DNA from 4 places in the Thalassotalea coralli genome. Region 4 is predicted to be linked to each of the others. Evidence: predicted binding sites of a transcription regulator. Region 4 holds the regulator's gene; each other region holds the start of a gene.
What was found. Region 4 encodes FNR, which switches genes on or off when oxygen is low (the NO sensors DNR and NnrR bind a similar motif). Its sites were predicted from a motif close to TTGATCTAGATCAA; they were not measured.

Region 1 (7,701 bases), on a different contig from region 4:
AATTGTTCATGTAAAGTGATGACATTTTAGGGCTCGAAGTGCGTTGGTTGAACTAAGGCCTTAGTGCTTATCACTTGGCATGTAGAGGACTATTTTTAAGAATTTAATGCCAGTTAGGATTGGTTAAGAAGAGTTATGATTGGTTATAGTTATTATATTTCAGTGGGTTATGGCTTGTTGGCGATTTCTCTTAATTCTTGCCATATTGGGTCTTGAGAGTTGTCTCTTTGATCATTTAGAAGGCAAAGTTGGTTTGAGACGATGAGGTTTTTTACTGCTAAAAATTGAGCCTGCATCACTTTGTTTAATTCACTACTGTTAGCCAATTCAACTATGTCGCTTCTTAGTATTGTCGCAGTGGTAGGTTCAACAATACTCAAACGAATAGATTGGTTGTTGTTCGTGCTGACGAGTTCAAAGTGACTAATTAAACCTGCTCTGTCTTTGCGCGCTTGAATAGGGACAAGCATAGACTTAACTCGGTCGGATAATATCAATTGAATATTGCCTAGCTTATTCTCTTTAGCGAGCATGGTTCGCCATTCTTGATAAGCACTGTTTCCTTCTACTGACATTTCTTCTGTGGGAATATTTGTCCACAATAAAACACGGTTGTTAGGTGCCAGGTTTGTACCTCGGATAAAAAACCAATACACAGTAATAACCAATAAAAGGAAAGATGCTGCTAGAACTAAAAGAAAGTTTCGTTTATTGATAATAGGAAGTTCTTGAGTAATTGACTCTGTAAGCAACGCTTCTTTAGGCTCGACAGCGATGATCAGACGATAACCTTCGCCTCTAATCGCCTGAATAGATATTCCTTCAAGTGCCGATTCGTCAATAGCTTTACGCAACACAAATACGCGTTGTTTTAAGGTTTCAGCACTTACTTGACTGGTCGTCCACACTTTTTCGGTTAACTCTGCAACGGAGAAAGTATGCTCAGGTTTAGTCGCCAATACTTCTAATAATCTGAAGCTCAGTGGCGGAAGGATGACTGATTTACCAAGGTGGCTAACGGTGTGATTTTTATTATCAAACTGCAACACGCTATTGATTCCAATATTAACAACTCTTTTACTTTATCAGTAATTTTTCGCTGTTCACATAGTTCTGCAAAAACAAGTCGTACAATTCTGTAACAAGACGTCAAAATTTGTTGATCTGAATCAAAGAATATTCTATTCTTTTTAAAGTTTCAGAAATTATTGAAAGTTTAAAAAGATGAATTTATCACCAAAAATTGAAAGCTTTGTGATGCATTGCGGTGAAATGGGCAGTCGGTGGGGATTTAACCGTACTATTGGTCAGATTATGGGGTTACTTGTGATGAGCGAGCAACCTCTATCTGCTAATGAAATTGGCGAAACCCTCAGTATTTCTCGCGGCAATGTTAGCATGGGCATTAAAGAACTTCAGTCTTGGCGACTTGTTACCGTGCAGCACATTGCTGGCGATCGCAAAGACTATTACCTTCCCATAGGTTCTATTTGGGAATTAGCCAATCGCGTATTCGAAGAACGCAGTAAGCGAGAAGTAGATCCAACCTTATCGCTTCTGCGTGACGCCTTGCTAGATGAGCCAAGTAATGAACAAGAAGCTTATGCGCAAAAGCGCATGAATGAGATTCATGAATTACTTGAAACACTCACGCAATGGGCTGCTGAACTTCAAAGCATTAGCCCTGAAAAACTAACGACCCTAATGAAGTTAGGTTCGGGTGTCGTGCGCATGTTAGATATTAAAGACAAGCTTATAAAAAGCGGCTAACCGATTTAACGCTTAGGCGTTAGTAACGTATTCATTATTTTTCGAGCACTGGCTTTAGCGAGTGTTCTAGGCAGACTCGTGTCAATTTTCTTCAGAGGTAACGCATGTTAGATACAGAAATGCTCTCGCGGATCCAATTTGCAGTGAATATTAGTTTTCACATTCTTTTCCCAACAATCACCATCGCGATGTGTTGGTTTTTAGTGTTTTTTAAAGTTCGTTTTGACCAGACCGGCCACCCAGTGTGGATGCGAGCCTATCGGTTTTGGGTAAAAATATTTGCGTTAACTTTTGCCTTGGGGGTGGTTAGTGGTATCACCATGTCGTTCCAGTTTGGCACGAATTGGCCAGGCTTTATGGAAAAAGTGGGTAATATCGCTGGGCCGCTTTTAGGTTACGAGGTATTAACGGCCTTCTTTTTAGAAGCCACTTTTTTGGGCATCATGCTGTTTGGCATTAAGAAAGTACCACCTAAAGTACATACCTTAGCTACTGTGATAGTGGCAATAGGGACTACGCTTTCCGCGTTTTGGATCTTGAGTTTAAATTCTTGGATGCAAACGCCAACAGGCTTTGAAATGCGCGATGGGGTTGCTTATCCACTAGATTGGTTCGCTATTATATTTAATCCATCATTTCCCTATCGTTTATCTCATGTGTTAGTTGCATCAGGGCTAACCGCAGCTTTTTTAATAGCAGGCATTAGCGCTTATCGATTACTAAAAGGCGATACTAAACAAGCGCCTAAACTCACCTTAAAAGTTGCTTTAACCGTTGCAGCAGTGCTTGCGCCGCTACAAGCATTCGTTGGCGATTTACATGGTCTTAATACATTAGAACATCAACCACAAAAAGTTGCCGCGATGGAAGGTGTGTGGCAAACGGAGAAAGGGGCGCCGCTATTATTGTTTGCGATACCTGATGAGGAAACGAGAACTAATCATTTTGAAATTGGCATTCCTAATTTAGCGAGCTTGATACTAACCCATGAGATGGAGGGTGAAATAAAAGGCCTAGATGAGTTCAAAGGAGAGCACCCTCCGGTAAAACCTGTTTTTTATGGTTTTCGATTGATGGTTGGTCTAGGTCTGCTGATGATTTTGGTTTCTTGGTGGGCACGTATAAAGCTATTTAGGCGCGATACTTTACCTCCAGCATTTTTATACCTATTAGTGGCTATGTCTTTCTCTGGCTGGGTTGCAACATTAGCCGGCTGGTATGTCACAGAAATCGGTCGTCAGCCTTATCTTGTTAGCGGTGTGCTGCGAGTTAGCGATGCTGTAACTGACATTGCTCCTAGCAACGTCGTGCTGAGTTTAACCATGTACAGCTTAGTGTATGCGGGCTTGTTGTGGGCATATTTACACACGGTATTTTTAATGGCTCGTCGTAGTGTTGAAGTAGAAGAATTTGAAACTGAAGAGCCTAGTATTTTAAGTAGTGTTTATAAAAAAGATTCATTGGAGAGCAGTCATGTTTGATCAAGACACTTTGGCGGTTATTTTCGTTGGCCTGATGGGGCTGGCTACAATTATGTACGTGATACTAGATGGGTATGACCTAGGTGTTGGTATGTTGATATCGAGTGACTCTGAAAAAGACAACGACACTATGATAGCGTCAATCGGTCCTTTTTGGGATGCTAATGAAACCTGGCTAGTGCTCGCAGTTGGCTTGTTACTTATCGCATTTCCAGTTGCTCACAGCATGGTTTTAAAAGCCCTTTATTTACCATCGGCAGTGATGCTTATTGGATTGATTTTACGTGGTGTTGCTTTTGATTTTAGGGCGAAGGCTGCGGTTTCTCATCGCAAAACTTGGAATACCTTGTTCAAAGTAGGTTCATACGTCGCATCTCTTTCGCAAGGGTATATGTTAGGGGCCTATGTTACTGGTTTTGATAACTCTATTGCTGCTACGTTATTCTCGCTTTTAAGTGCTATTGGTGTTGCTGCCGCGTATCGCTTAATTGGCGCTACATGGTTGGTGATGAAAACTGAAGGCGAGTTACAACAAAAAGCGATATCTACTGCGCAACAAAGCGTTATAGTGACATTCTTTGGTATTTTACTTGTGTCGGCGACTAACCTTTGGGTTAACCCTGAAATTTACGATAAATGGCTATCAATTTCTTATGCGACCTTCTTATTGCCAATTCCAATCGCTTGTTTTGGTTTGTTTCTCGTTTGCCATTTTGTGCTGAAACATCTTGCCGAAAAACCTGAGATCGGTTCGGGCTTGCCGTTTGTCACTGTGGTATTTATTTTTGCGCTAAGTTTCTTTGGTTTGGCCTTTAGTTTCTTTCCATATATTGTGCCGAATAAGTTAACAATATGGGAGTCTGTTGCTGCGCCAGAAGCACTAAACTTTATTCTTGTTGGTGCAATAATCGTGGTGCCCACCATACTGCTTTATACCATTTATTCGTACCGTGTGTTTTGGGGGAAAGTGGAAGAGCTTAGGTACTATTAAATCTTACAAGATAAAAAAGGCGCCAAATAACTGTTTATCTGGCGCCTTTTGTTTTAATCATCTTGTCTAATTTTATCTACATGTAACTTCATTTATGTAGCCATGGAATAATTCCACAACCTCAGTTTGAATAGTACTGCGGCCCATAGGCGGCATTTTGTAGTACTCTGTAGTATTAAGCCTCTGATAGATAATTGACTTTTCTGGATCTCCTGGCGCAATTAGTTTTGCGTCTTCAATACCAAGGCTAGAAATTTCAGGCTCAGAATTACAAGCTCCCCATTGATCTTTTACATTCCAAGTAAAATCTAGGCTGCCACGGGCAGGACCATTCGGATTATGACAATAGGCGCAGTTTGAATGGGCAAAGCTTTTCACTCTGCTTTCTCTTGTTACTACGTCATTCAGATAATCTGGAAGGGCGTCTAATTCAGTGATGCGATCAACAACGTTTTCTTGCAAAAATGCGATATCGGCTAAATATTCAATCTGATTAGCAGTATGATCGTCTGAGTATTTACGCTCAATATTCAATTGTCTAAATTCAGGGCCAATAGCACCATTTATCGAATCGTTATGACATTGCTGACATTGAATTCTACTTGGGATTTGATAAGCGATACCATTGACATCAACAACTTTACCAGCAGGAAGTAAATTTGCTTCAGTTTGTTCGTCATTCCATTCGTAGGTATATCCGTTCCACTCATTTATGTCATTTTTCATCAGTAAACGAGTTTCTAATTTCTTACCTTCAAAGGCAAATTCTTTAATTAATACTGAGCCAACTGGGAAAATAAAGTCACCATTATCAGTAACTTCAATTTGAGTATTGTCTGGTATAGCCATCCAGCGACGTTTATCTGCACCGTCAGTATACAAAGGAGAGGCAACGTCAAAAGGAATTGCAGATTCTACAGTAACCAGTTCAGAGCCATTGGTTTCGAAACAACCTGTTTCAGAGAGTGTCTGTGGGAAATCGCTAATTTCAGCGCCATTTGAATCTTCAGGTACCATTTTGAAAATACCTGTGTAATGGCTGACAAATATCTCGCCGTCAAAGTCTGCTGTAAATGCTCGAATACCACCATTTGGAGATAGCTTTCCACTAAATAGCTTGTGCCCGTATGGCTGATTATTTTCATCGTACTCTAAAGAAAGAATCTGAGAAAAAGCTGAGAAATCGGCAAAGATAAACTTACCAATTAATGTTTCAATAGCTGAACCACGGTAAACTAAGCCACCTATAATAGCTCCCCAGCCAGCATCATGGCTGTATTCTAATTCAGGGTCTATTAAATCTTCATAGTCTCCACAGCCTTCGCCTAATAGACAGTTAGTACCTTCTTTTATTGGCCAGCCATAATTACCGCCTTTTACCACTTTATTTACTTCTTCTAGGTTTGAAGCACCTACATCACCAACAAAAATTTCGCCAGTTTCTGTATCAAAACCCCATCGCCAAGGGTTTCTAAATCCTACTGCCCATATTTCATCTCTAACACCTTCAACGTCAACGAAAGGGTTATCACTTGGAATTGAGTAGGTTCCATCACCAGGCACATTTATACGAATCATTTTTCCGTATAAGTCATCCATATTTTGTGCAACCATTCCTTTGCCGTCATCACCAAACGCGAAATACAAATGGCCGTCACTGCCGAACTCTAAATGACCGCCTTGGTGGTTCTTAGAATATTGTCTTAAGCTCAGAATTGTTGTCTCATCAACTAGGGTTTGGCTATCCTGGTCGAAGGTAAACTCATTAATCGTAGTATACCTTTCGGCTTGTTCATTATTATGCGAATAGTAAAGGTAGACTTTATTGTTTTCCGTAAAATTAGGGTGGAATGCAAGTGATAAAAGTCCTAATTCTCCATAAGAAGAGTCAACTTTTTCCGAAATATCAAGAACTAGCTCCTTGTTTGAAACATCGGAAGCATCGTCAAATTTGTAAACTTGACCTCTTCTGTCTAGTAAGTACCAGTGTTCACTATCGCCAGGCATGCGATAAATTTGGATTAGTTGGCCCAGATCTAAGTCCGAAAATTGACGTTCAAATTTAACTGCTGAAGTTTGTTGCGGAGCTTCATGTGCAAGGCATGTTAAGTTTTCTGGTCGCTCAGGATCTACAATTACTGGAGGTGGAGTAACTACTGGAGGTGTTTCTATTTTATCGCTGCTTCCCGAAGAAAAACAACCTGTTAGGATTAGAGTGCATAAGCCACTAATCGATAAAAGCTTGTTCATAATTTTCCTTTTAATTAATATAACTGACCAAGTTTTTTGATGTTTTTATAGCCATCTAATGAGACTTAGAAATTATTAGATTTAGTAACTACTTACTTTAAACATTATTAAGTGTTTAGATGTTATCTATCCAATCTAAGGTCATAGTTTTAACGCTGAGCGGTATACTACAACATTTGATGGTGGCAAGTTAATAAGCAATATAAGATTAATCGCAGAGTTTTTCAGAAACCCTCAACTCATACAATTTTGTAGAAGACTTTGTTAGTTTTTGTTTTTATTGGCTAAATTATTGCGTTTATAAATAAAGTTATTACATGCGACACCCTGTCTCATCATTTGATTTGTCTTTATCATTGCCTTTGATTTTGAATGTTCTTTTCTAGCGTCTTGGATTTTTGTACTGAATCAACGTATATTTATTTTAATGACGGATTTTTCGCAGAAGGAAGGCACATCATTATTTAATTGAGGTGGCTTTGAAAATCTTTATATTCATCATGCTTTTAAGCGTGTTTTCGGTAAATGCGCAAGAGGATGTACGATTAACGGATGATGAGTACAGTGTTTTACGAAAAGATATACTTGAAAATTACGCCAGTCGCCCATTGGATGCTGTCGGCAGGGCAGATTATTACCTAGCTAAACACGATGCGACGTTTACTTTGCGTCAGCGCGTTCGCATGCAATACACCAAAGCCTTTTATCAAATTGCAGCCGAGCAGTTTGAAGATGCATTCTCCACTTTAGTGCTTTGTAAACAACTTGCCGATCAACTCGGTGACCCCGCGTTAATCTATTATTATCACAGCTATATAGCCGGCATGTTTAGTACGCTGGAAAACTACGAATTATCGGCAAGTTCTTATATATCTGCCCTTGGGGTCGCTAAACAAACGACAGATCAGCATTTAGTGGCTAGAGCGCACAACAATGTTGGCCATCTGTTGATTTTACTTGAGCAATACGAGCGCGCCTTACCCTACATTGAAAAATTTCACCGATTTGGTGTTGAAAATAAGGTCGTCACTTATCAAGCTACTGCATTGAATAACCTAGGTGAATTAGCTCTAGGTAAAGGTAATATTGAAGAAGCAGAGCGATATTTCAAAGAGTCGCTACAGCTTAGAATAGACAATAAATTACCGCTTCGTGCTTCGTGGTCTATGTTAAACCTTGGAAAGGTAAGTTATCTCAAGAAAGACTATG
Region 2 (7,701 bases), on a different contig from region 4:
GAGAGAAGTGGCTTTGAATTCTTTGCTAACCCCTTAGGAGCACAAGCTGATATGAAAATGGAAGATTCGGATGGTTGGCAAGAAGATGATTCATGGGATGCGATTTGGGAAAGTGCAGGCAATATCACTGATTTTGGTTATGTTGTTGAAATGCGTATTCCTTTTACGGCATTAAGGTTTAGTGAAAGTAAAGAAAATCAAATCTGGAACTTTGCGGGCTGGCGAAACTATCCTAGAGATGTGCGAGTCCAAATGGCTACGCATAAGCGAGATCGTAATATTAAATGTAGTTTATGTCAGTTCGAACAAATCGAGGGATTTGCCGGTGTTTCTGCTGGTAACAGTTTGCAATTAACTCCAACATTAACTGTATCTCGGTTTGATGAAAAGTCAGACGTGCCCGGTGAATGGCAAGAAGGTGATGTTGAAGTAGAACCAGGATTAGATGTTAGGTGGGGGATTACTCAAGATATGGTGCTAAATGCCACCATTAACCCTGATTTCTCTCAAGTGGAAGCAGATGCAAGTCAGCTTGATGTTAACAACACTTATTCCTTGTTTTACTCGGAAAAGCGCCCATTCTTTTTAGACGGAGCATCATATTTTGATACTGCTCGATTTAACTTTGTGCATACGCGTAACATTGCCGAGCCTGATTACGGGTTAAAAGTCACAGGTAAAACAGGTAAACATAGCTACGGGGTTATGGTGGCTAATGATGAAAATACTTCATTTTTAATGCCTGGTAATCAAGGCTCGAGTTTAGCTACTTTAGACCAAAAGTCCGAAGTAGCGATTGCTAGATATAAGTCTGATGTAGGTGAGAGAAGTAATGTTGGTGTTTTATTAACGCACCGTCAAGGTGACGATTATGATAATACCTTAGTTTCTGTCGATGGCACTCAATGGTTTAGTCAATCTGATGTTGTCCAGTATCAAATAGCGCGCGCAGAATCGACTAATCCCGAGTCTGTTGTGGAAGACTTTGATGTTGATAACAAGCAATCCGATACTGCGGTATCTATAGATTATGCACATCGCACACGTGATTATAACCTTAGAGCTGGTTATACCAATATTGGTGAAGATTTTAGAGCGGATTTAGGTTTTCAAAGTCGCGCTAATATTGAGCGCTTTGTGTTAGGCGGTAGAAGAAATTATTTCGGTGATAGTGACGACACGCTTACTCGTTGGGGCTATTTTGGTGATTGGGACAAAACGTATGATCAAGATGGCACTGTCATTGAAGAGGAAGTAGAGTTGCACGGTAATTTACAAGGCCAAATGCAGTTTTTTATGAACTTTGGCGTGGTTCACCGTGAACGCTTATATGATAGTGAATATTTTGATGAAACCCAATATATGACCTATTTTGAGTTCAACCCGTGGTCAAATTTAGAGTTCGGTACATTTATTCGTTTCGGAAAGCAAATCGACTTTGCTAACACGCAGCTAGGCGATGTAGTGGACTTTGAACCGAGAATTAATTGGGACGTGAATCAGCACATTAATATTGAGTTTCGTTACAATTACAGTCAGCTTGACGTAGATGGCGGCAGGTTATTCACCGCAAATCAATCTGATATTCGTCTAGGTTACCAATTTGATATGCACAGTATTTTAAAGCTTATAGTCAAATACACAGATATAAAACGAGAGACGAGTTTATATTCTTTCGAGGATGAGGAAGACCTTCCAGATCAACGCAACAAGTATTTCTCAACGCAGCTTATTTATTCTTATAAAGTAAACCCACAAACTTTGTTCTTTGTTGGCTACTCAGACGGTGGCTTCCAAGATGACGAGCTTGATTCGTTAGAACGAAATCAGCGTACTGTATTTACTAAGTTTAGTTATGCTTACCAAATGTAAATAAGGAAAATTGTATTAATTACTGCAAAGGAAAGACAAAAAAGATCAATATGATACAAATCAAAGCATTTACCTTAGACTTAAGCTAAGTTATAAAGAGTAAAAAAGTTTGTGGAGATCAAAATGGCAACAATGTTGGTAATTACGGATGACGGTGGAGATTCTAAAGATCTAATTGCAAGAGCAGAGGAATTAGCTTCTTATTCTCAAGATGATCTACATATTGTGCACTTTGTTTATGAAAAGTTTCGTGGGAGTAGCGAAGATACTCAGCCGTTAATTGACGCGATAGTTGCTAAACAGACTGAGCAGTTAGAAGCACAGGTTGCTAGCTTGCTGACAAATAAAGATGTTAGTTACAAAGTTTCTGTTGTTTGGGGGGCAAACATTGCCAACTGGGTCACGGAGCATGCGAAGTCGACTGAACTGAGTATGGTATTAAAAACAGGACATAGAAGTGAGCAGGCTTTCTATACGCCGACTGATTGGCAGCTTATTCGTCAATGCACAACGCCTGTTTATATCGCCTCGTTGACCAAGTGGCGTAAATCAAACAATGTATTAGTTGCTCTTGATTTACAAACGAAAAACGCTGAAAAGATGGCATTGAATGAAGAATTGCTGAAACAAGGTAAGGAATTGGCAGAACAGAGTGGAGCTAAACTTTACGCATGTTACGCTCCACCAGTATCTCAGTTACTTCAAGATTTTGGTATGCAATACCGAGATGAAGTAGAAGAACAGGCTATTCAAGAAACCAAAGGTATTATTAAGAGCTTTTCTGACAAGTTTGGCATACCGTTAGATAATTTTACGATTAAGGCGGGTAAACCAGATAAAGTGATCCCGAGTATAGCGGCAAATGTTAAAGCAGGCGTTGTTGTTATTGGTACTATTGGTCGTTCAGGCTTGAGTGGTCAGGTAATCGGTAATACTGCAGAAAATATTATGAGTTTATTGAAAACCGATGTTCTAGCCATGAAGCCTTGTTAAAAAAAATGTTGGCTAATAAACAAAGAATAAATATTGAATAAAAAAAGGAGAACTTTTGTTCTCCTTTTTTGTTTTACAAGGCTAACTCTATGACCATTTCTCTTAATTCTTCTTTAGAGATCGAATTATCATGATTGGTATCAAATCGTTTAAATATAGTTTCACACATACGAATGCCTTTGTCTTGCAACAAGACATCGATTAACTCAACGAACTCACTGCGGCTAATTACACCGTCTTTATCTTCGTCAAATACTTCAAATAATTCATCAACCCACTGATTTAGATCCATCAGTTGTCCTCTACATCAAGAAAATACCACTTAGTTAAGACTTTATCTTGTATTCAAATAGATGTGAAGAACAAATGAAGAATTAACATAAGAATAGTGTAGAACCTTAGATTTATTGATACTTATGTGGTTGAAAACTGTTCAGCTGCAAAAGAGAGAAGGAATAGTTTTACAGGCGTATCGATAGTAGTTATAGATGCGTTTTACTAATGGCAACAATAACATATAAGAAATAACAAAAGGTTACTAAGTCCGTTCATATAGTACTTTACATAAAGTGTATATTGAATAAAATATAAACTCATGCAGAAATACCTGTGTGAAATCTCTTGGACTAAGGGTTGTTTTATAGGGGGTTGGCAGTTTTGTTGTCGATTTCTTTATGTGACTTTTAGTATTTTTGGGCCGTTAGTTTATCTAGCGGCCTTTTTTCTTTATATATTATATTGAGTGGCTGGGATGAGCTTTAATAAGTGCCGTCTAGACAATACTTAGCTGAGCTACTCTTCTTTTAAATGACTCCTACCCAATTTAATAAATCAACTCAAACCAAATCGAAAAGAGCCTTTCAAAAAGCATTATTGTTTAAATTTACGTGACGTTTTCTGTCGAATCACTACGTCGATAGAAAGTCTTGCTTTAAGCATAGCTGAGCAAATTTGCCCACCATTCTCTCACAAAACTAGAAAGGTTAAGGAAATGTTAGAAGTGGCTTGAGGCTCAAGTTGCTCAAGTAACCTTCAAACAAAGTGAATGAAAAGCAAACAAAATGTAACACATTAAACACTTTTGCAATAACTATTAATGTAATCGTATTTGTCGTGGCATACTTCTTGTTTTTATTCTTTACTGAGCTTGTTGTGGTTGTTGATATTTAAGGTTTTTTACAAATTGTTATTGATGGGTGCTTTTCTATTAATTCTTTCGTAGATTGAGGGTTTTTGCTGTTTGACATGTTTCTCTTTTGTTACTTATTCTCCGTGCTGGATATAAGGTATACAGTATATCTATGGACTAAAAATAACGGAAAGTCGTGTTGAAAATACGACCCCATTTCTAGGGAAATTAGAATGACAATTTTAAAGAGAGAAACATCTACTATTCGCAAGTCGTTAACTGCTTTGGCTGTAGGTAGTGCTTTAATGCTATCTTCAACCAGTGCTTTAGCGACTGATGGTAAAGGCTCAATTAAAGGTACGATTGAGTCTGCTGCAGGTAATGAGTTAAACAACGTAGTAATTACGATTAAACATGAAGCGAAAGGTCTTGTGCGTACAACAACTACTACTTCTAACGGTGACTTTTCATTAAAAGGCCTTCCAATCGGTAATTATACTATTACTGTTACCAAAGACGGCTTCACTACAGTTAGCGAGCAAAATGTCGCCATTACAGTTGCGGGTATCGTATTCGATGCAACTATGGTGGATGATGCAAATATCGAGCGTATTGAGATAAGTGGCGCTCGAATTAGCCAGATCGATTCTGCAACAACACAAACGTCACAAGTAATCTCAACTGAAAAGCTAAATACCTTACCTGTTGAATTAGACTCTACAGCGATTGCTTTATTAGCTCCGGGTACCGTGAGCGGTGACTCTGCATTCGGTGGTGTAGCAATTGGTGGTGCTTCGGTGGCTGAAAATGGCTTTATGCTTAATGGCCTTAATATTACTGATGTTCGTTTAGGTATGGGCGACATTGATTTACCTTGGGAAGCTATTGCGCAGACCGAAGTAATTACCGGCGGTGTATCACCTGAATACGGACGTTTCATTGGTGGTGTTGTTAACTTGGTTTCAAAGTCGGGTGATAACGAATGGACCTTTGGCGGTAAAGTAGAACTATACCCTGACTCGCTATCTTCACCTAATCAACGAGTAAACGACGCAGGCAAGCAATACGACGACGACTACTCATATTATCAAGCGAGTGAAGTTAACCTTTGGGCCAGTGGTGCAATTATTGAAGACACCCTGTTTTTCTACGGTTTGTACAACCCATGGGAAGATGAGGAGCATTTCCTTAATTCTGAAACCCAATATTGGGAAGAAGAAGATGAACGTGATATGTGGTTTGTTAAGCTTGATTGGGAAATCAACGAAGACCATTCTTTAAGTGCGATGGCGTTTGATAACTCAACAGATCAAGTGAGAAAAGAGTGGCGACGCGGGAGTGGCGACGAAGAGTTTGATCTTTCGCAGGAGCCTGGCGTCCTTTACAACAAAAAAGGTGGCTTAGTCTGGAATTTACAGTATACAGGCTACTTAACCGATGATTTAACTATGTCTGCAATGTATGGTTACATTGAACATGAAACTGGTGTTCCATCAGGGACGCCTGATCTCTCTCCTGTTCAAGACTTCCGAAGTGGTACTGAGGTGCAGCTTGGCAATTGGGTTGGCTTCGGAGATCTGTTAACTGAAGATATTAGAAAAGTTTACCGCATTGATTTTGACTACGTGATTGGTGACCACACGCTTCGCTTTGGTTTTGATCATGAAACTTTAGAAATTGCAGATTACTACAAACCGAATGGCGGCGGCTGGTGGCAATACCACACGGCATCTGAAGATGGCACTGAAGGGTTAGATATTCTAGCTGGGCAAGATTATGCTGACCACCGCCTATGGGGTAAAGAGTCAGAAACTGAAAATGAATCAAATGCCATTTATATCACAGATACATGGCAAGTTACTGATGACCTAGTACTTAACTTAGGTGTTCGGGTTAGTGAATTTAGCAATACGACCGGCGAAGGTGAAAAGTATGTCGACTTGAAAGATCAAGTCGCTCCACGTTTAGGTTTTACCTATGATCTTTTAGGCGATGGTAATAGCAAACTTTACGGTTCATTTGGGCGTTATTTCCAACCTGTTTCGCCAAATACTAACGTGCGTATGGCTTCGGCTGCTTACGATATTCATCACTTTTACTTACTTGAAGGTGTAAACCCTGATGGTACGCCTGTTTTAGGGCCTAAGATTGGAGAAAATATTGTAGCAGACGGCAAAGTTCCGCCGGCTGATCAGTTATTTAACAATCAAGCTGAATCTATGTATTCAGATGAAATTGTCGTTGGTTATGAGCAGCAGATTAACGATGATTGGGCGGCAGGTATTCGCCTTGTATCGCGTGAGCTAAAACAATCGATTGAAGATATCTCTTTTAACTACGGTATGAACCAGTGGATCAGAGAAAATTACGCTGACGATCCAGACATGGAAAGCTACTTTGTTGACCCGTGGTTTCCAACATTAACAAACCCTGGTGCGCCAGTTACCATGATCTATGATGTTGACGGTGACGGTACTAAAGAAACGGTTACCGTTGATGCTGAAATGCTAGGTTTCCCTAAATCTGAACGTAAGTACTATGCTGCCGAGTTTAATATCTCTGGGTATTTTACACCTGACTTTTTCATCGCCGCTTCATACACATGGTCGCATAGTTATGGTAACACTGAAGGCTTAGTTCGTTCAGACAATGGTCAAGCGGATCCGGGCTGGACAACATCGTTCGATTACCCAGAGTTAATGGATCATGGCTATGGTAATTTACCAAATGATCGTCGCCATAACTTTAAATCATATGGTGTATATAACATAAATGATGACTTTAGCGTTGGTTACAACTTTTGGATTAAATCAGGTAAACCTAAAAGTGCATTCGGAGTTCACCCAGCAGATGACGGTTACTGTATAACGGCCATTGAGCTGGAAGGGCGCTGTTATGGACGTGATTGGTACGGTAATGCATCATTTTATAATGACGGTACGGCAGCACCTCGCGGCAGCTTAGGGACAACTGATTGGGTTTACAATTTAGACCTTAACTTAACCTACAAAATTGATTTTGAAGAGTCAGGGTTATTAACGTTTAAAGCAAATATCTTTAACGTCTTTAACTTTGACGGTGTAGAAGGTATCGATGAAAGATCTGAATTTAGCAGTGGGACGAACAATATTCGCTTCCATTACCCAGATGACTTCCAAACGCCTAGGTACTTCAAGATCTCAGCAAGATATGACTTTTAATTAGCGCTGATATCGTGTTGAAAAAAGCTGCTCAAAGGTATTGAGCAGCTTTTGTTATTTTTTATTCCATAAAGTTTCATCAAAACTTCTTTTTTTAACAATTAATTTACAAGAAAGACTTTACAAATAAATTCTATTGTATACAATATATTTGGTTTGTGAGTAATCATTAAACTTTCTCATGTATTTTTAAGTTAGAAGAGTTTGCTAATTACCCCTATTGATTAGTATTCTCAACTTTTTAAAGCCGCAATTCTCCCTGCGGCTTTTTCTTTGCCTAAAGAAAAGTTCAATTAGCTAAATCCTCTTAAGCTACTCACTGTCAAGCTAAGCTTTGCTTTTTCCAAATTTATTTCAAAATGAAATGAATTTATTTGTAATAAATAGCTTTTGCTTATGACTAGCTAAGCAAATTAAAAACAGGAAGGATAATATGACTACACCTTGGAAGAGTATTGCGCTGTTAGGTTTGTTGGCATTATCGGCAGAGTCTAAAGCACAAAGTCA
Region 3 (7,701 bases), on a different contig from region 4:
GCTCCTCTAACGTTTCTAAACAGTCAGCGCTAAATGCAGGGCTAACAATAGCAACGTGTTTATGACCATCTTTCGCTAAACTCTCAAGTGTTTCATCAGTATATGGCTTGAGCCATTCAGCTTTACCGAACCGAGATTGAAAAGTACTAATGAAACTTCCTTCAGGTAACGATAATCGCTCAGCCACTAATCTCGTTGTTTGCTGACAAAAGCAAAAATACGGGTCTCCACTATCTAAAAAATGTTTTGGCATTCCATGATAAGAAAGAACCAATTTATCTGGTTGTCCATGCTGTTCGATATGCTCTTGAATACTATTTGCTAGCGCTTCAACATACAATGGCTCATCATGATAACCATTGATAAACTGAACTGAAGGTATCCAACGCCAAGATGAAATCGCCTTATTGATAGCATCGTAAGTCGACGCTGTCGTTGGTCCGCCATATTGAGGATACAAAGGCATAACGATTAGCTTATCCACACCTTGTTGGCGAAACTCTTCTAACTTACTGGCGATAGATGGGTTACCGTAGCGCATGGCTAAATCTACGATAACTTCAGGTTTGTTATCGCGATCAATAAGCTGACTGACTTTCTCCTTTATCGCATTACTGATCACCATAAGTGGTGAGCCTTGCTCAGTCCAAATGCTTTTATACAAAGCAGCCGATTTTGCAGGCCTTACTCGTAAAATAATACCGTGGAGAATAATCATCCACACAAGACGAGGAATTTCCACTACGCGAGGGTCCGATAAAAATTCGCGTAGGTAATTTCTTAACGCCGGAGATGTAGGTGCGTCAGGCGTACCCAAGTTAGTTAACAGCACACCTATCTTGCGCGATTGACCATGTGCAGACGCTTTGTCAGCACCTAAATATCTAGATTTCAAAGTAAGCTCTCAGATTCTAATTATTCTTTTGTTCTTCTATTACGGTGTCTACCACTAAACGGATCGGATTTCTTTCCATCACGGCAACATTATCAACCTGACCTTTAAAGTCGCCCGCTTTGACACCAGGGCTACCGCTTGCAGAAATTACGGCAACAATATTAGCTTCTTTCACAGAGCTAAGCTTTGCTTGAGGTGTCATAGCACGCGCGTCATTTAGTACGATTCGCGTTGGTAAATCACTGGCCATCAATTTAACTGCCGCCAGTGGCATGCGTGCGCCACCTGTTGGTATTGCATAGACAAATACTACTTTATCTTCACCTTGCTCTAATTGTGCTAAAACTTCATCACTGATATCAATATCAATGGTTAAGCGAGGACTGTTTGGCATAATAGGCTGAGCATCAGCAGCGCCGCCACCAGATAGCGCAAGTCTATTTTGTGCTTCAGCGATAGCGCCTTTTAATGCCTCAACATTAACACTTGGGCGGTTATCTGTAACAACCTGCTGCCAGAAGGTAATCGCACCTTGGAAGTTTTGATTTAGAAACTGGTTCATACCCAACAAAATATTGGTTGAAGGATCGCGTGGGTCAAGTGACAGTGCTTTATCAATTAATTGCTGTACTTCGGCAGTGATCTGACGATTGTTTTTATAAAAAGTCGCTTGCGCTTTAGCACCATATAAATCGGCTTGTTCACCATCAATAGCAATCACTTTATCAAAGGCATTAAGAGCACCGTCGAAATCTCCCACACCAACTAACGCCTGACCTAAACCATACCAAGCATCGCTGTTCATTGGCTCTTGCTCAGTTTGTTTTTTCAGTTGCTCTATTTGAACTAAAGCACGCTCTTGTTCATTCAATTGAGCATGGCCATCTTGAGTGGCTTGCGGCGTAGATGCAATCAAACTATAAGCGCCGTTTTGCTGATACATATAGGCACTAAAAACGATAACAAACAAGCTGATTGATATCGGCCAAATAATAGAGATAGTTTTCACTTTACTTGGCGTTTGATTTGCTTCTTGTTGGTTTTCGTTGATGTCTTGCAGCAAGCTTTGGTCAAGCTCAGCGATTAAATACTCGTAGCTTTCCTCATCTAAGCGACCTTGTTCATGATCGCGTTCTATTTCCGCTTTATGTTCTTTATAAAGTCGAACGTTAGTTTCATCACGAAAACTGTTATCAACATTGTTGGCGTATCTGTGTTGTGAAATGAAATGTGCCCATACCACTATTAAAATAAGCAGAATAAAGGCAATAACAATAAAAAGTAATTCAAGCATAAATTATTTGTCTTTCAGTAATTCGTCGATTTGATTTTGTTGCTGTGAAGATAAAGCGACTTGTTTCTTTTGCTTAGGCTTATTGCGTACCATCAGCATAACAATCACGATACCAATAAGTAACAATACCGCAGGACCAAACCATAAAATATAAGTAAGGCTAGAGACTTTTGGGCGATAAAGCACAAACTCACCATAGCGCTTTACCATAAAATCGACGATTTCAATATCTGACTTGCCTTGCATTAATAATTCATATACTTCACGACGCAAATCTGCCGCAATAGGTGAATTAGAATCAGCTAAATTTTGATTTTGACACTTAGGACATCGTAGCTCTTTAATGAGTGCTTTATAACGTGTTTCAGTCACGGGATTTTCAAACACGTATGTATCTGTTGTTTGCCCGTAACTGTTGTTAGCAAATAAAACGCTAGTTAACACGAAAGACAATAATATAACTAAACTGCGCATTACTAAGCTCCTTCTTGCTCGAGCATTTCAATCATAGGAATGAATTTCTCCTGCCAAACTTGTCCGTCAATAGGGCCAACATGCTTCATTCGAATAATGCCTTTCTTATCGATAACAAATGTTTCCGGCGCAGCGGTAACACCTAACTCAATACCCAGTTTCCCTAACGGGTCGAAAACAGATAACACATAAGGATCTTCGTAATCTATTAACCACTGCTTGGCGTCTTCACGAATATCTTTGTAGTTTAATCCGTACAAACTAACACGACCGCTTTTAGCAATATCAACTAAATAAGGATGCTCGTACTTACAATAGACGCACCAAGTACCCCAAACATTTAACAGTACAATATCGCCTTTTAAATCTTGTTCTGTCAGCTCAACTTCAGGCTTTAGTAACTGCGTTAACTGAAAACTTGGCATAGGTTGTCCTACCAATGCCGACGGTAGTGCTTGCGGGTTTAATGACAAACCACGATAAAGCACAACACCTAACGCAATAAAAACGATTAAAGGTAAAAATCGGATAATTTTGTTCACATCTATTCCTTATGCTGCGCTAGGTTTAACAGCTGAAACAACTGACTGAATTTGTTTTGCTTTTTTAGCTCTGTAGCGCTTATCCATCATAGCAAGCAAGCCGCCGAAGCCCATAAATATTGCACCCAGCCAAATCCAGCGAACGAAAGGCTTGTAATGTACGCGAATAGCCCAAGCGCCATCTGGAAGTGGGTCGCCAAGAGCAACGTAAACGTCACGGAAAAGACCGGGGTCAATACCCGCTTCTGTCATGCCCATGGTTTGCACTAAATAAGTTCTGCGTTCTGGCTTTAATAACGCCACTTCTTCACCGTTTTTGGTTACTAATAACTGGCCTTGTTCTGCGGTATAGTTAGGGCCTTTTACGGGCTTAATACCTAGAAACTGTACTTCATAGCCCGACACTTCAACGCTTTCGTTAAGTGCCATTTTCACACTCAGTTCTTTTTCATACATTGACACGATAGTGACACCGACAATGGTAATCGCGATACCCATGTGGGCAAAAGTCATACCCCACTGACTAAAACTAACCTTGCCAAAGTTGTATTTACCTTGCTTATCTTTTGCTTGATTACGCAAATCTTTAATCACAACCAGTGACACCCAACTCGCCAATGCAATACCAAAGCTGGTCAATGCGTTAAATTCACCCGCATAAACAAAAGGAAACGCTAAACCAATCACGATGCTAGCAATAGAAGGCTTAGTCAGCTGTTTTCTCAGTTCGCCTGATTTAGCTTTTTTCCAACGAATAAGTGGTCCAATTCCCATTACTATGAAAAGCACACTCATCATAGGAACAAACACTGCGTTAAAATAAGGAGGGCCTACCGAGATTTTTCCTAATCCAGCAGCATCGATAATCAGCGGATAAAGAGTACCTAATAAAACCGTTACCGAAGCAACTACCAAAATAACATTACACAGTAACAGTGCAGTTTCACGTGAATAAGTAGAGAAACGACTGAAGCTAGCCACATTAGATGCTCTAAAGGCAAACAAAGTTAATGAACCGCCCACAGCAATGGCAAGGAGTAAAAGGATAAAGGCACCACGTGTTGGGTCAGCCGCAAATGAATGCACGGAAGTAATCACGCCAGAGCGAACTAAGAAGGTACCTAATAAACTTAAGCTAAAGGCGAAAATAGCAAGTAGCACTGTCCAGTTTCTAAAAGCACCGCGCTTTTCTGTCACCGCAAGTGAATGCAGTAAAGCCGTACCGACTAACCACGGCATAAATGATGCGTTTTCAACTGGATCCCAGAACCACCAGCCGCCCCAACCAAGTTCGTAGTAAGCCCACCAGCTACCTAGTGCAATACCTAAGGTTAAGAAAATCCAAGCTGCGACTACCCAAGGTCTTGCCCAGCGTGCCCAAGCAGCGTCTAGTTTGCCACACATAAGCGCAGCAACCGCAAAGGCAAACGCTACCGCAAAGCCCACATAACCTAAGTACAACATAGGAGGGTGAATAATTAAGCCGACATCTTGCAGTAACGGGTTTAAGTCGCGGCCTTCCATAGGTACGACTGGCCATAAGCGTTCAAACGGATTAGATGTTAATAAAGTGAATAGCATAAAACCAACTGACACCATACCAAGCACCGCTAACACTCTCGCGATAAATGCCTCATCAATTCCCTTGCTATACTTGGCGACTGCCATCGTCCAAGCAGTTAATGAAAAAACCCACAGTAATAAAGAGCCTTCATGCCCGCCCCAAACCGCACTAATTTTAAAATAATAAGGCAATAAGGAATTAGAATGCCCAGCAACATATTTCACTGAGAAATCGTCTACAACAAAACTATATCCAAGAACAACGATACTTATCGCGGTAAAGGCAAACATGCCAAAGGTTAATGGTTTTGCATAGCCAATTAACACCGGTTGACGGGTAAATACGCCTAACAAAGGAATGATACTTAAACTAATAGCGAACGCTAAAGCAACAATTAAAGCAAAATGCCCCAACTCTGGGATCATAATAATAACTCCGGGAACAATGTTATTTATAGTCTGCACATAACAGCTAGCCCTATTGTTAATGCGCAGGACTTATATTAGCCAATTCTAGCATTATTTTTTATGGGAAATCAGTACGCATTGACAATGATTTGGGTTTAATGGTGTAAATATTCTCTTACCCAGAATAGTAGGATAAACTGATGGCTTAGTGTAGGATCTAGATCAAAGCAAAGCTATAATAATTGCGTTAATTTAAGTAAAGTTATCGCAAAATCGAAATTAGCCATTATTAGGCTATTACAATCATAAACATTTAGCGCTTATTTATCGATGTCATCAACAGAAAAAGTCCTTTTACAAGCCGAAAATCTAACGTGCATTAGAGAAGATCGCATTCTCTTTGAAGAATTAAACTTTACATTTTCTTCAGGTGACATTATTCAAGTTGAAGGTCCCAATGGAGCGGGAAAAACCTCTCTTTTGCGCATATTAGCCGGCCTATCTGTACCTAGCGAAGGGCACGTTGCTTATCTCGGTAACAAAATAAACCAATGCAAAGAAGCCTTTAACCAAGACTTACTTTATTTAGGCCATCAAGTTGGCATTAAAGGCGAACTAACAGCTCAAGAAAACCTAGCGTTTAACCTTGCTATTAGTGGCCTTGCAACAGACGACACTGAAAAAACGCTTGAAGACGTTGGTTTACTTGGTTTTGAAGATAGCTTAGCCTCACATTTAAGTGCTGGACAACATCGCAGAATCGCACTGGCTAAGCTCTGGCAAAGTCAGGCACGCATTTGGATACTAGATGAGCCTTTTACCGCCATAGATAAAAAAGGCGTAGCAGAGTTAGAAGCAAAAATGCTAGCACACGCGCAAAACGGTGGCTTGGTTATTTTAACTACCCATCAAGATTTACAGATGCCGATTGAACATTATAAAAAACTTACGTTAACTTACCGATTATTTTAATTAATACATGACGACAACGCACTCACCATCAACATTATCCTACAGTAAAGCATTTAAACTTGTGCTTACTCGCGATCTCACCATTGCAATGCGTCATAAAGACGACGTATTAAATCCTTTGCTATTTTTTGTCATCGTCGTCAGTTTATTTCCGTTAGGTATAGGTCCAGAATCTAATATGTTAGCGCGAATTGCGCCCGGCGTTATTTGGGTTGCGGCACTACTATCTACCCTGCTGTCATTGGATCGATTATTTAAATCGGACTTTCAAGACGGTTCTTTAGAGCAATTATTATTGAGCCCTTGCCCAACATTTATCATTGCCTTAGCGAAAATAAGCGCTCACTGGCTACTCACTGGTTTACCTTTAATTCTAGTATCTCCTTTATTAGCGGTATTGCTGAATTTTCCAGAAGCAAGCTATTCAGCCTTACTATTGACCTTATTATTGGGTACACCCGTATTAAGTTTTATTGGTGCAATTGGTGTGGCGTTAACCGTTGGTATTAAAAAAGGCGGTGTATTACTTAGTCTACTAGTACTTCCTCTTTATATTCCTGTATTGATATTTGCGACAAGCGCTATCGAAACTGCCGGAATGAATTTACCCTACAGCGGACAACTTGCTATAATCGCCGCCATGCTAGTAGGCGCAATAACACTATCACCCGTAGCTGTAAGTGCAGCATTAAAAGTGAGTACTAATTAACATGTGGAAATGGCTTCATCCTTACGCAAATCCTGAAAAAACCTACCAACTCACGGACAAACTCGTGCCATGGTTTGGTTATGCGGCATTAGCTTTATTGACGGTTGGTATCGTGTGGGCATTACTTTTTGTACCAGCAGACTATCAACAAGGAAATAGTTTCAGAATATTCTACATTCATGTACCCAGTGCTATTTTATCCTTAAGTGTTTATACCGCGATGGCCATCATCGCTTTTTGTGGATTAGTTTGGCAGCTTAAAATGGCAAATGCCTCAGTAGCTGCCATAGCCCCAGTTGGCGCTGCATTAACAGCGATTGCCTTGTTTACCGGTGCGGCATGGGGCAAGCCTACTTGGGGCACTTGGTGGGTTTGGGATGCAAGATTAACATCTCAGTTAATTCTATTATTTTTGTATTTAGGCGTAATCGCTTTACACAATGCTTTTGAAGACAAAGAGCAAGCAGGAAAAGCTGCAGGTATCTTAGCGGTGGTTGGCGTTATTAATATCCCTATCATTAAATATTCAGTTGAATGGTGGAACACGTTGCATCAAGGACAAACGGTAACGCAAATAGGTCGTCCAGCAATGAGCATGGAAATGTATTGGCCATTTGTTGTGTGCTTCTTTGGTTTCGCCTTTTTTGTCGGTTGGCTAATTTGCCAACGGTTTAAAACCGAACTTATTGCCCGTAATGCCTCGCGCCCTTGGGTACGTCAATTAATTGGTGTTGAGGAAATTAAATAATGCAGTTTTCCAACCTTCAAGATTTTATCGCGATGGACGGCCATGGTTTTTACGTGTGGTTATGTTATGGCTTTTGCTTAGTCATATTTGCATTGC
Region 4 (7,701 bases):
CTGACGGCTCAGGTAATTTTCGTAAGACATTAGATGAAGAAATATCAGGGAAATGGCGCTTAACTATTTCACCATTTGAAGATCACTGGAAGATTCAAAATACCATTGGCTTACCTCAAGCCGACTTTATCTCAATAGAACCTAGACCAAACGAAGCAAACTAATCTCGATGACCACAGAGTGTTTCCATTGTGGAGAGCCAGTCCCTCCTGGGCTCTCCTTATCAGTTAAAATTGATGGCTCGATCCAACCTATGTGTTGTGTTGGATGTGAAGCTGTTGCCCAAACCATCGTCGATAACAACTTAACGGATTATTATAAATTTCGCACTGAAGCCGCGCCGAAAGGTGAACAGCTAGTTCCGGAACAACTTAAAAATAAAACGGTATTAGACGACGACAGCTTACAAAGTGAATTTACCGTTAAAGACGGAGAATATAAGGAAACAATACTCACAGTTGAAGGTATAAGCTGCGCAGCATGTGCGTGGCTTATCGAGATGCAAATTTCACCTTTAAAAGGCGTGGTATCAATCAATGTAAACGCGACAAGCCAACGAGCGACAGTTCGCTGGCGAGACGCAGACATCAAATTAAGCGACATTCTGCTAGCGATTGAAAAAGTCGGTTATCGTGCTTTGCCTTTTAAAGCAAGTGAAGCTGAACGCTCTAACAAAGCACAAAGTAAAGCATTTATTAAACGACTAGGCATCTCAGGCATACTGATGATGCAAGTTATGATGATTGCTATAGGGCTATATTTCGGTGCGTTTTCTGATATGTCCGAAAATATCTTAGTTTATCTTAGATGGACAAGCATGATTCTAACCTTCCCTATCGTGACCTACGGCGCTTTTGTCTTTTATAAGGGAGCAATAAACGCGATAAAAGTAAAACGACTGTCCATGGATGTTCCCGTCTCTATCGCTATATCGTTGGCGTTTATTGCTAGTTGTTGGGCTACTATAACCCAGACAGGTGAAGTCTACTTTGAATCAGTTTCTATGTTCACCTTCCTTTTGCTTATCGGCAAGTTTCTGGAGTTTAGAGCAAGAAATAGAGCTGCTGAAGTCTCAGCTAATCTACTAAAATTAATGCCTCTAACCGCCACGCGCCTCAATGGTGAACAGCAAGAAATCGTTGTCGCAAGAAAGTTGCAAGAAAACGATTTAGTACTTGTAAAACCGGGGGAAACAATTCCTGCTGACGGTGTAATTATCAACGGCACTAGCCCTATAAATGAAGCTATGCTTACTGGCGAGCAACGACCTGTCGATAAACAAATTGGCGACAGTGTTTTCGCTGGTACAGTTAATGGTGATGGCAACCTGACACTTGAAGTTAAACAAGCAGGTGCAACTTCGCTGTTAAGTCAGCTAATTCGACTCAGTGAAGCTTCTCAAGCTCACAAACCTAAAATTGCTCAGCTATCTGATAAAATTGCCCAATATTTCGTTGCCATTATTTTGATGACCGCAATTGGCACCGCTATTTATTGGCAACAACATATGCCAGAAGAAGCATTTTGGATAACACTATCAGTTTTGGTTGCTACCTGTCCTTGTGCTTTGTCGTTAGCAACACCTACCGCACTAACCTGTGGCACGACGCGCTTAAATAGAGCGGGAATTATGGTTAAAAGTGGCCATGTAATGGAGACATTACCAGAAATAACAGGCTTTGCTTTCGATAAGACAGGCACTTTAACCTCAGGTGACTTTGCTATCGCTAGCATGGAATTACACACAAGTTCATACGATAAACAAACCCTACTCGCTTTTGCTTCTGCGCTAGAATCTTATTCTGAACACCCAATCGCAAAAGCTTTTGTTCCTTACAGAGACTTTGGCGTTAATGCTAGCCAAGTTAAAGTGCACGCAGGCGCTGGTATCGAAGGGGTTATAAACGATCTTTCTATTATGATAGGAAAACCGAGTTGGTTGCTAAAAGGTGACCAGTTAACACAATTTACTCACTTACCTATTGTGATGACAGTTAACGAAGAGCTTGTCGCTAGTATTAATATTTCTGATCACATTAGAAATGACGCGAAAAGCTTAATCGCTACATTAAAAGAACGTTCTTACAACACACTCATGCTATCTGGTGACAACCAACAAGGTTGTGAAAAAGTTCAAAAAGAACTGCAGCTTGATGAAATTAAAAGCCAACTTACTGCACAAGATAAAATGGAATTGTTAACCTCTAGGCAGGAGCACGAAAAAATTGCCATGGTTGGTGACGGTGTTAATGACACACCTGTATTTGGTGCCGCTCACGTCTCTATTGCAATGGGCAGTGGTACAGATATTGCCAAAAGTGGTGCAGACGTTATTCTTTTAAACAACCGCTTAAATGCTATTATAGATTTATTGCATGTAGCAGATAAAACCAGGCGAATTATTTGGCAAAACTATGGCTGGGCGTTTGGCTATAACGCAATTGTATTGCCATTAGCCGTGAGTGGTTATATTACTCCTTATATGGCAGTAATCGGCATGTCATTAAGTTCAATTTTGGTAATTACTAATTCACTGCGTTTATTAAAAACGAAAAGGCCAAACAAGTAATGAGCATTATCTACGTTTTAATTCCAATCGCTATTTTATTGACAATAGCTGGGATTTACTTTTTCTTTTGGGCGGTCAAATCAAATCAATTTGATGATCTAGAGAAGCAAGGGTTGAGCATTTTGTTTGATGAAGACAAAAAAGATAAGACAACATCGCAAACCGCTGCTAATGATCAGCGTAACAACTCACCTAAAGAATAACCCTAGATGCAACTAGACCTGTTATCGGCGTTTTTAATAGGATTACTAGGAACAGGCCACTGCATTGGCATGTGCGGAGGTATTGCGTCGATGCTTACCGGTGCAGTTAGAGACAATAACCCTAAAAAGCAGTTATATATTATTTGCTACAACGCTGGCAGGATTTTTTCTTATACCTTGTTAGGCACAATTGTTGGCTTTACCAGTTCATTAATGGTCAAACAACTTGGCTTTCCTGTGCTAATACTAAACGTTATTGCCGGTGTTTTTCTCATTCTACTCGGACTGTATATTGGCCAATGGGCGTTTCTGCTAGTTCACGTAGAGAAAGTTGGAAAGAGTCTGTGGCAAACGTTGCAACCACTATCAAAACATTTAATTCCCGTTGATTCGGCGACTAAAGCAACCTTTTTAGGCGCTTTATGGGGTTGGCTACCATGCGGGCTTATTTATTCTACGCTAACTTGGTCATTAGCATCTGGCAGTGCACTTCAAGGCGGCCTTATCATGCTAAGCTTCGGATTGGGAACTTTACCTGCTCTATTACTGGTATCTTTTGGCGCTTCTAAGGTTAATGCATTGTTAACAAAGATTTGGGTTCGCCGTGCAATTGCCTTAATGTTAATTTTTTATGGAATAATTACACTAAAATTTGCATATATGAAGATGTTCTAATAATATTCCACTTGGAATTACCCGTAGAGAATTTAAGGATATTATGTACAAGCGTCAATGCTCAGGTCAGCAACATATTCATTGCCAAAATTGTAGTATCAGTGAACTGTGTCTCCCGTTTTCTCTTAACGCGCAAGAGTTGGAAACTCTAGACCAAATAATTGATCGTAAGCGACCTATTCAAAAAGGTGAGCAGATATTCCAAGATGGCGAGCAAATGAAATCGCTTTACGCGATTCGTTCAGGTACTTTCAAAACTTACACTGTCAACGAAAGTGGCGAAGAGCAAATTACAGGCTTCCACTTAGCTGGTGATTTATTAGGTTTTGATGCTATTGCTTCTGCCGAACACCCAAGTTTTGCTAAAGCTCTAGAAACTTCAATGGTGTGTGAAATTCCATACGACACGCTAGACTCCCTATCTAACGCAATGCCAAAATTGAAAAAGCAAATGTTACGTATGATGAGCGCTGAAATTCGTACTGATCAAGAAATGATGACTTTGCTTAACCGCAAAAACGCAGAACAACGTTTGGCAACTTTTTTATCGACGCTAAGCAGTCGTTATAAAGAACGCGGTTTATCTTCTGTTGAATTTAGATTGTCAATGACACGAAGTGATATCGGTAACTACATAGGCTTAACAGTTGAAACAATAAGCCGTTTAATTAATCGCTTTGACAAAAATGGACTAATCAAGGTTGATGGTAAGCTAATTACTATCCTGAATAATGAAAAGCTAGACGAAGTAGCTTCTTTATAAATAATTACTGGTCCCTTGATTTAAAACAATAAATTCCCGTGCGCAAACGCCAGCAGTCGCTATAATTGAATTAAAAGTGACTATTTGGAGTTTGCCATGGAGAAGTATAAAAAAATTCTCGCCGTTATAGATCCTACTGTAGAAGAGCAAAAGGCGCTTAACCGTGCAATTGAATTAGCGAGTAAAACTAACGCTTCAATTACCGCTTTTCTTTCTATATTTGATTTTTCCTACGAAATGACAACGATGCTTTCCGCAGATGAACGAGAAGCAATGCGTCAGTCTTTAATTCGTGACCGTGAAGAGTGGTTACAAGAAATTATCGACGAATCTCCACACGAACACGTTAACATTGACTCTCAAGTTGTTTGGCACAACCGCCCTTTTGAACCTATTATCGAACAAGTGCTGCATAACGGTTACGATATTGTCATTAAAGGAACTCATGAGCACGACAAGTTAAAATCGGTAATATTTACCCCAACTGATTGGCATATTCTCCGTAAATGCCCTTGCCCAGTATTATTGGTGAAAGATCACTTGTGGCCAAAAGACGGGAATATATTGGCAGCACTGAATGTAGGAAGCGATGAACAAGAGCACCAGTCTCTTAACAGCATAATTACAGAAGAGGCAGTTAATCTAGCTAACCTCATTCAAGGCAATGTCCATTTAGTTAATTCATTTCCTGGTACGCCAGTAAATATAGCGATAGAAATTCCAGAGTTTAATGCAAACGAATACAACGACTCCATGTATGAACATCACAAGAATGCCATGGTTAATCATGCAGAAAAATTTGGCATTTCAGCAGAGCAGACCCACATTGAAGAAGGCTTACCTGAAGATGTTATCGAAGCAGTTTCTAGTAAGTTAGATGCAGAGTTAGTTATTTTAGGCACAATAGGCCGTACAGGTTTATCTGCCGCTTTAATCGGAAATACAGCTGAGCATGTCATTGATCGATTGAACTGTGACGTTTTAGCTTTAAAACCAGCGGGTTATAGTTCACCACTTCAAGACTAAATTTTCGACATTAATGGAATGAAATAACCAGCTTCAAATGCTGGTTATTTTTTACTTATCATCTTGCCTATACCGCATTATAATACGCCCCTTTTTACACGCTCCTAGCATTTCAAAGACGAAGTTTTCTTATGACCGAAGCAGATAACCGCAAAGCCATATACGAAGCCAACAAACTGCAAAAACGCTTGCGCAGTAAAGTGGGTAAAGCCATTGCCGATTACAAGATGATTGAACATGGCGATGTTGTAATGGCATGTATTAGTGGCGGTAAAGACAGTTTTGCCATGCTAGATATTTTACTAAGCCTGCAAAAATCTGCGCCTGTGGACTTTAAAGTCATTGCAGTTAATCTAGATCAAAAGCAACCAGGCTTTCCTGAGCATGTACTTCCTGAGTATTTTGAATCATTAGATATTCCTTATTACATCATAGACAAAGATACATACTCGGTTGTAAAGGAAAAAGTACCAGAAGGTAAAACAACCTGCGGGCTGTGCTCTCGCCTAAGACGAGGTACTTTGTACTCGTTCGCTGAAGAAATAGGTGCAACCAAGATAGCGCTAGGCCATCATTTAGATGACATTGTCGAAACTTTGTTTCTTAACATGTTCTTTGGTGCAGCATTAAAATCAATGCCACCAAAATTACGAGCAGACGATGGGCGAAATATTGTTATTCGCCCAATGAGTTACTGTCGAGAAAAAGACTTACTTAATTTTGCAGAGATCAAGCAGTACCCTATCATTCCTTGTAACTTGTGTGGTTCTCAAGAAAACCTGCAACGTCAAAATATTAAAGCAATGCTTAATCAATGGGACGCACAAACCCCAGGTCGCGTAGAAAACATTTTTAAATCGATTAAGAATGTTAGTCCGAGCCAACTTGCTGATACCGAGCTATTTGACTTTGAGCAGCTACCAATCGACAGATCAGAGCCAAGAGCCGAATATGAATTTTCGAAAGAGCTGGTGTCTTCTACCAACATAGATGATTCGTTAATTATTGACGTTTCAAACATTTAAGTAATTCAAATACCACACTCAGCTTTGAATTTAAAAGCTGGGTGTACTATTGTTCATTAAACAAACAAACCCTACTGTTATGCTTAATCAATATTTTAAATTAGATCAACATCAAACGACTGTTAAACAGGAAGTTATAGCAGGTATTACAACTTTTCTAACTATGGCTTACATTATCTTTGTCAATCCTGCGATGCTGGCAGAAACGGGTATGGACAGAGGTGCCGTTTTCGTAGCGACTTGCATTGCTGCCGCTATTGGCTGTTTTGTCATGGGTATGTTAGCAAATTACCCAATAGCGTTGGCCCCAGGTATGGGACTTAATGCATTTTTCACCTATACCGTTGTATTGGATATGGGTTATACATGGCAAGTTGCTTTGGGTGCAGTATTCATTTCTGGCTGTGCATTTATTATTTTAAGCTTGTTTAACATCAGAGAATGGATAATTAACGCTATCCCTCACTCTTTACGATTTGGTATAGCAGCAGGTATAGGCCTATTTCTGGCGTTTATCGCCCTTAAGAATGCTGGTATTGTCGTCGATAGCCCTGCAACTTTACTAACCATGGGTGATATAACTTCTTTTTCAGCGGTTATGGCAGCAATTGGCTTATTTGCCATTGTTGGTTTAGCGAATAGAAACATTAACGGTTCTGTAATGATCTCAATTCTATTGGTAACCTTTATTGCCATAGCCTTAGGCCATGTTGAATTTAATGGAATCGTATCAGCACCGCCGTCAGTTATGCCTACCTTTATGCAACTTGATCTCAGTGGCGCATTAGAAATCAGCATGTTAAGTGTTATCTTCGCTTTCTTATTTGTTGATTTGTTTGACACGTCTGGCACCTTAATTGCGGTAGCTCAACGCGGCAAGTTATTAGACAAAAATGGCTCATTACCACGATTAGGCAAAGCTCTTTTAGCCGACTCTACTGCAACAGTCGCTGGTAGTATGTTGGGTACATCTACCACCACTAGCTACGTAGAAAGTACATCTGGTGTGGCAGCGGGCGGCAGAACAGGATTAACTGCAGTAACGGTTGGCATTTTATTTCTACTCGCAATATTTTTTGCACCATTAGCAGGCATGGTACCAGCTTACGCTACAGCAGGACCTCTTTTTTATGTAGCTGTATTAATGTTGGCGAGTTTGATCAATGTAAAATGGGATGACTTATCTGAAGCAGTTCCTGTTGCGGTTATTTGTATTACTATGCCACTAACTTTCTCTATTGCTCACGGTATTGCGTTCGGTTTTATTAGTTATGTTGCGGTAAGAGCATTTAGCGGACAGTACAAAGAAATCAACATTAGCGTATTGGTATTAGCACTGTTATTTATTGCTAAGTTTGCTTACTTTGCCTAATAGAGTGCCGGCAACTAAAAATTAAGAATCCACCTACATAGCAGGTGGCGTTGGCACAGCTCCCTTCT

Region 1: ACOB80_RS00725 (GbsR/MarR family transcriptional regulator) is a predicted target of FNR. The motif match lies at 1,160-1,173, and genes of this name have one in related genera.
Region 2: ACOB80_RS11605 (universal stress protein) is a predicted target of FNR. The motif match lies at 1,923-1,936, and genes of this name have one in related genera.
Region 3: ccmA (cytochrome c biogenesis heme-transporting ATPase CcmA) is a predicted target of FNR. The motif match lies at 5,389-5,402, and genes of this name have one in related genera.

What each region holds. Positions count from the first base shown of each region.
Region 1 covers NZ_JBVVBK010000001.1:189,253-196,953, forward strand. The annotation lists gene ACOB80_RS00720 (winged helix-turn-helix domain-containing protein) at 168-1,049, opposite strand; gene ACOB80_RS00725 (GbsR/MarR family transcriptional regulator) at 1,225-1,770, shown strand; gene ACOB80_RS00730 (cytochrome ubiquinol oxidase subunit I) at 1,875-3,251, shown strand; gene cydB (cytochrome d ubiquinol oxidase subunit II) at 3,244-4,242, shown strand; gene ACOB80_RS00740 (PQQ-dependent sugar dehydrogenase) at 4,315-6,492, opposite strand; gene ACOB80_RS00745 (tetratricopeptide repeat-containing sensor histidine kinase) at 6,972-7,701, shown strand, end outside.
Region 2 covers NZ_JBVVBK010000004.1:130,283-137,983, forward strand. The annotation lists gene ACOB80_RS11600 (carbohydrate binding family 9 domain-containing protein) at 1-1,872, shown strand, start outside; gene ACOB80_RS11605 (universal stress protein) at 1,996-2,865, shown strand; gene ACOB80_RS11610 (EF-hand domain-containing protein) at 2,939-3,157, opposite strand; gene ACOB80_RS11615 (TonB-dependent receptor) at 4,228-7,194, shown strand; gene ACOB80_RS11620 (alpha/beta fold hydrolase) at 7,628-7,701, shown strand, end outside.
Region 3 covers NZ_JBVVBK010000007.1:42,656-50,356, reverse strand. The annotation lists gene hemH (ferrochelatase) at 1-895, opposite strand, end outside; gene ccmI (c-type cytochrome biogenesis protein CcmI) at 912-2,189, opposite strand; gene ACOB80_RS16840 (cytochrome c-type biogenesis protein) at 2,193-2,663, opposite strand; gene ACOB80_RS16835 (DsbE family thiol:disulfide interchange protein) at 2,666-3,205, opposite strand; gene ACOB80_RS16830 (heme lyase CcmF/NrfE family subunit) at 3,215-5,194, opposite strand; gene ccmA (cytochrome c biogenesis heme-transporting ATPase CcmA) at 5,507-6,148, shown strand; gene ccmB (heme exporter protein CcmB) at 6,156-6,857, shown strand; gene ACOB80_RS16815 (heme ABC transporter permease) at 6,859-7,605, shown strand; gene ccmD (heme exporter protein CcmD) at 7,605-7,701, shown strand, end outside.
Region 4 covers NZ_JBVVBK010000002.1:507,301-515,001, forward strand. The annotation lists gene ACOB80_RS07615 (FixH family protein) at 1-164, shown strand, start outside; gene ACOB80_RS07620 (heavy metal translocating P-type ATPase) at 170-2,569, shown strand; gene ccoS (cbb3-type cytochrome oxidase assembly protein CcoS) at 2,569-2,772, shown strand; gene ACOB80_RS07630 (sulfite exporter TauE/SafE family protein) at 2,779-3,447, shown strand; gene fnr (fumarate/nitrate reduction transcriptional regulator Fnr) at 3,491-4,210, shown strand; gene uspE (universal stress protein UspE) at 4,307-5,236, shown strand; gene ttcA (tRNA 2-thiocytidine(32) synthetase TtcA) at 5,368-6,261, shown strand; gene ACOB80_RS07650 (NCS2 family permease) at 6,341-7,633, shown strand.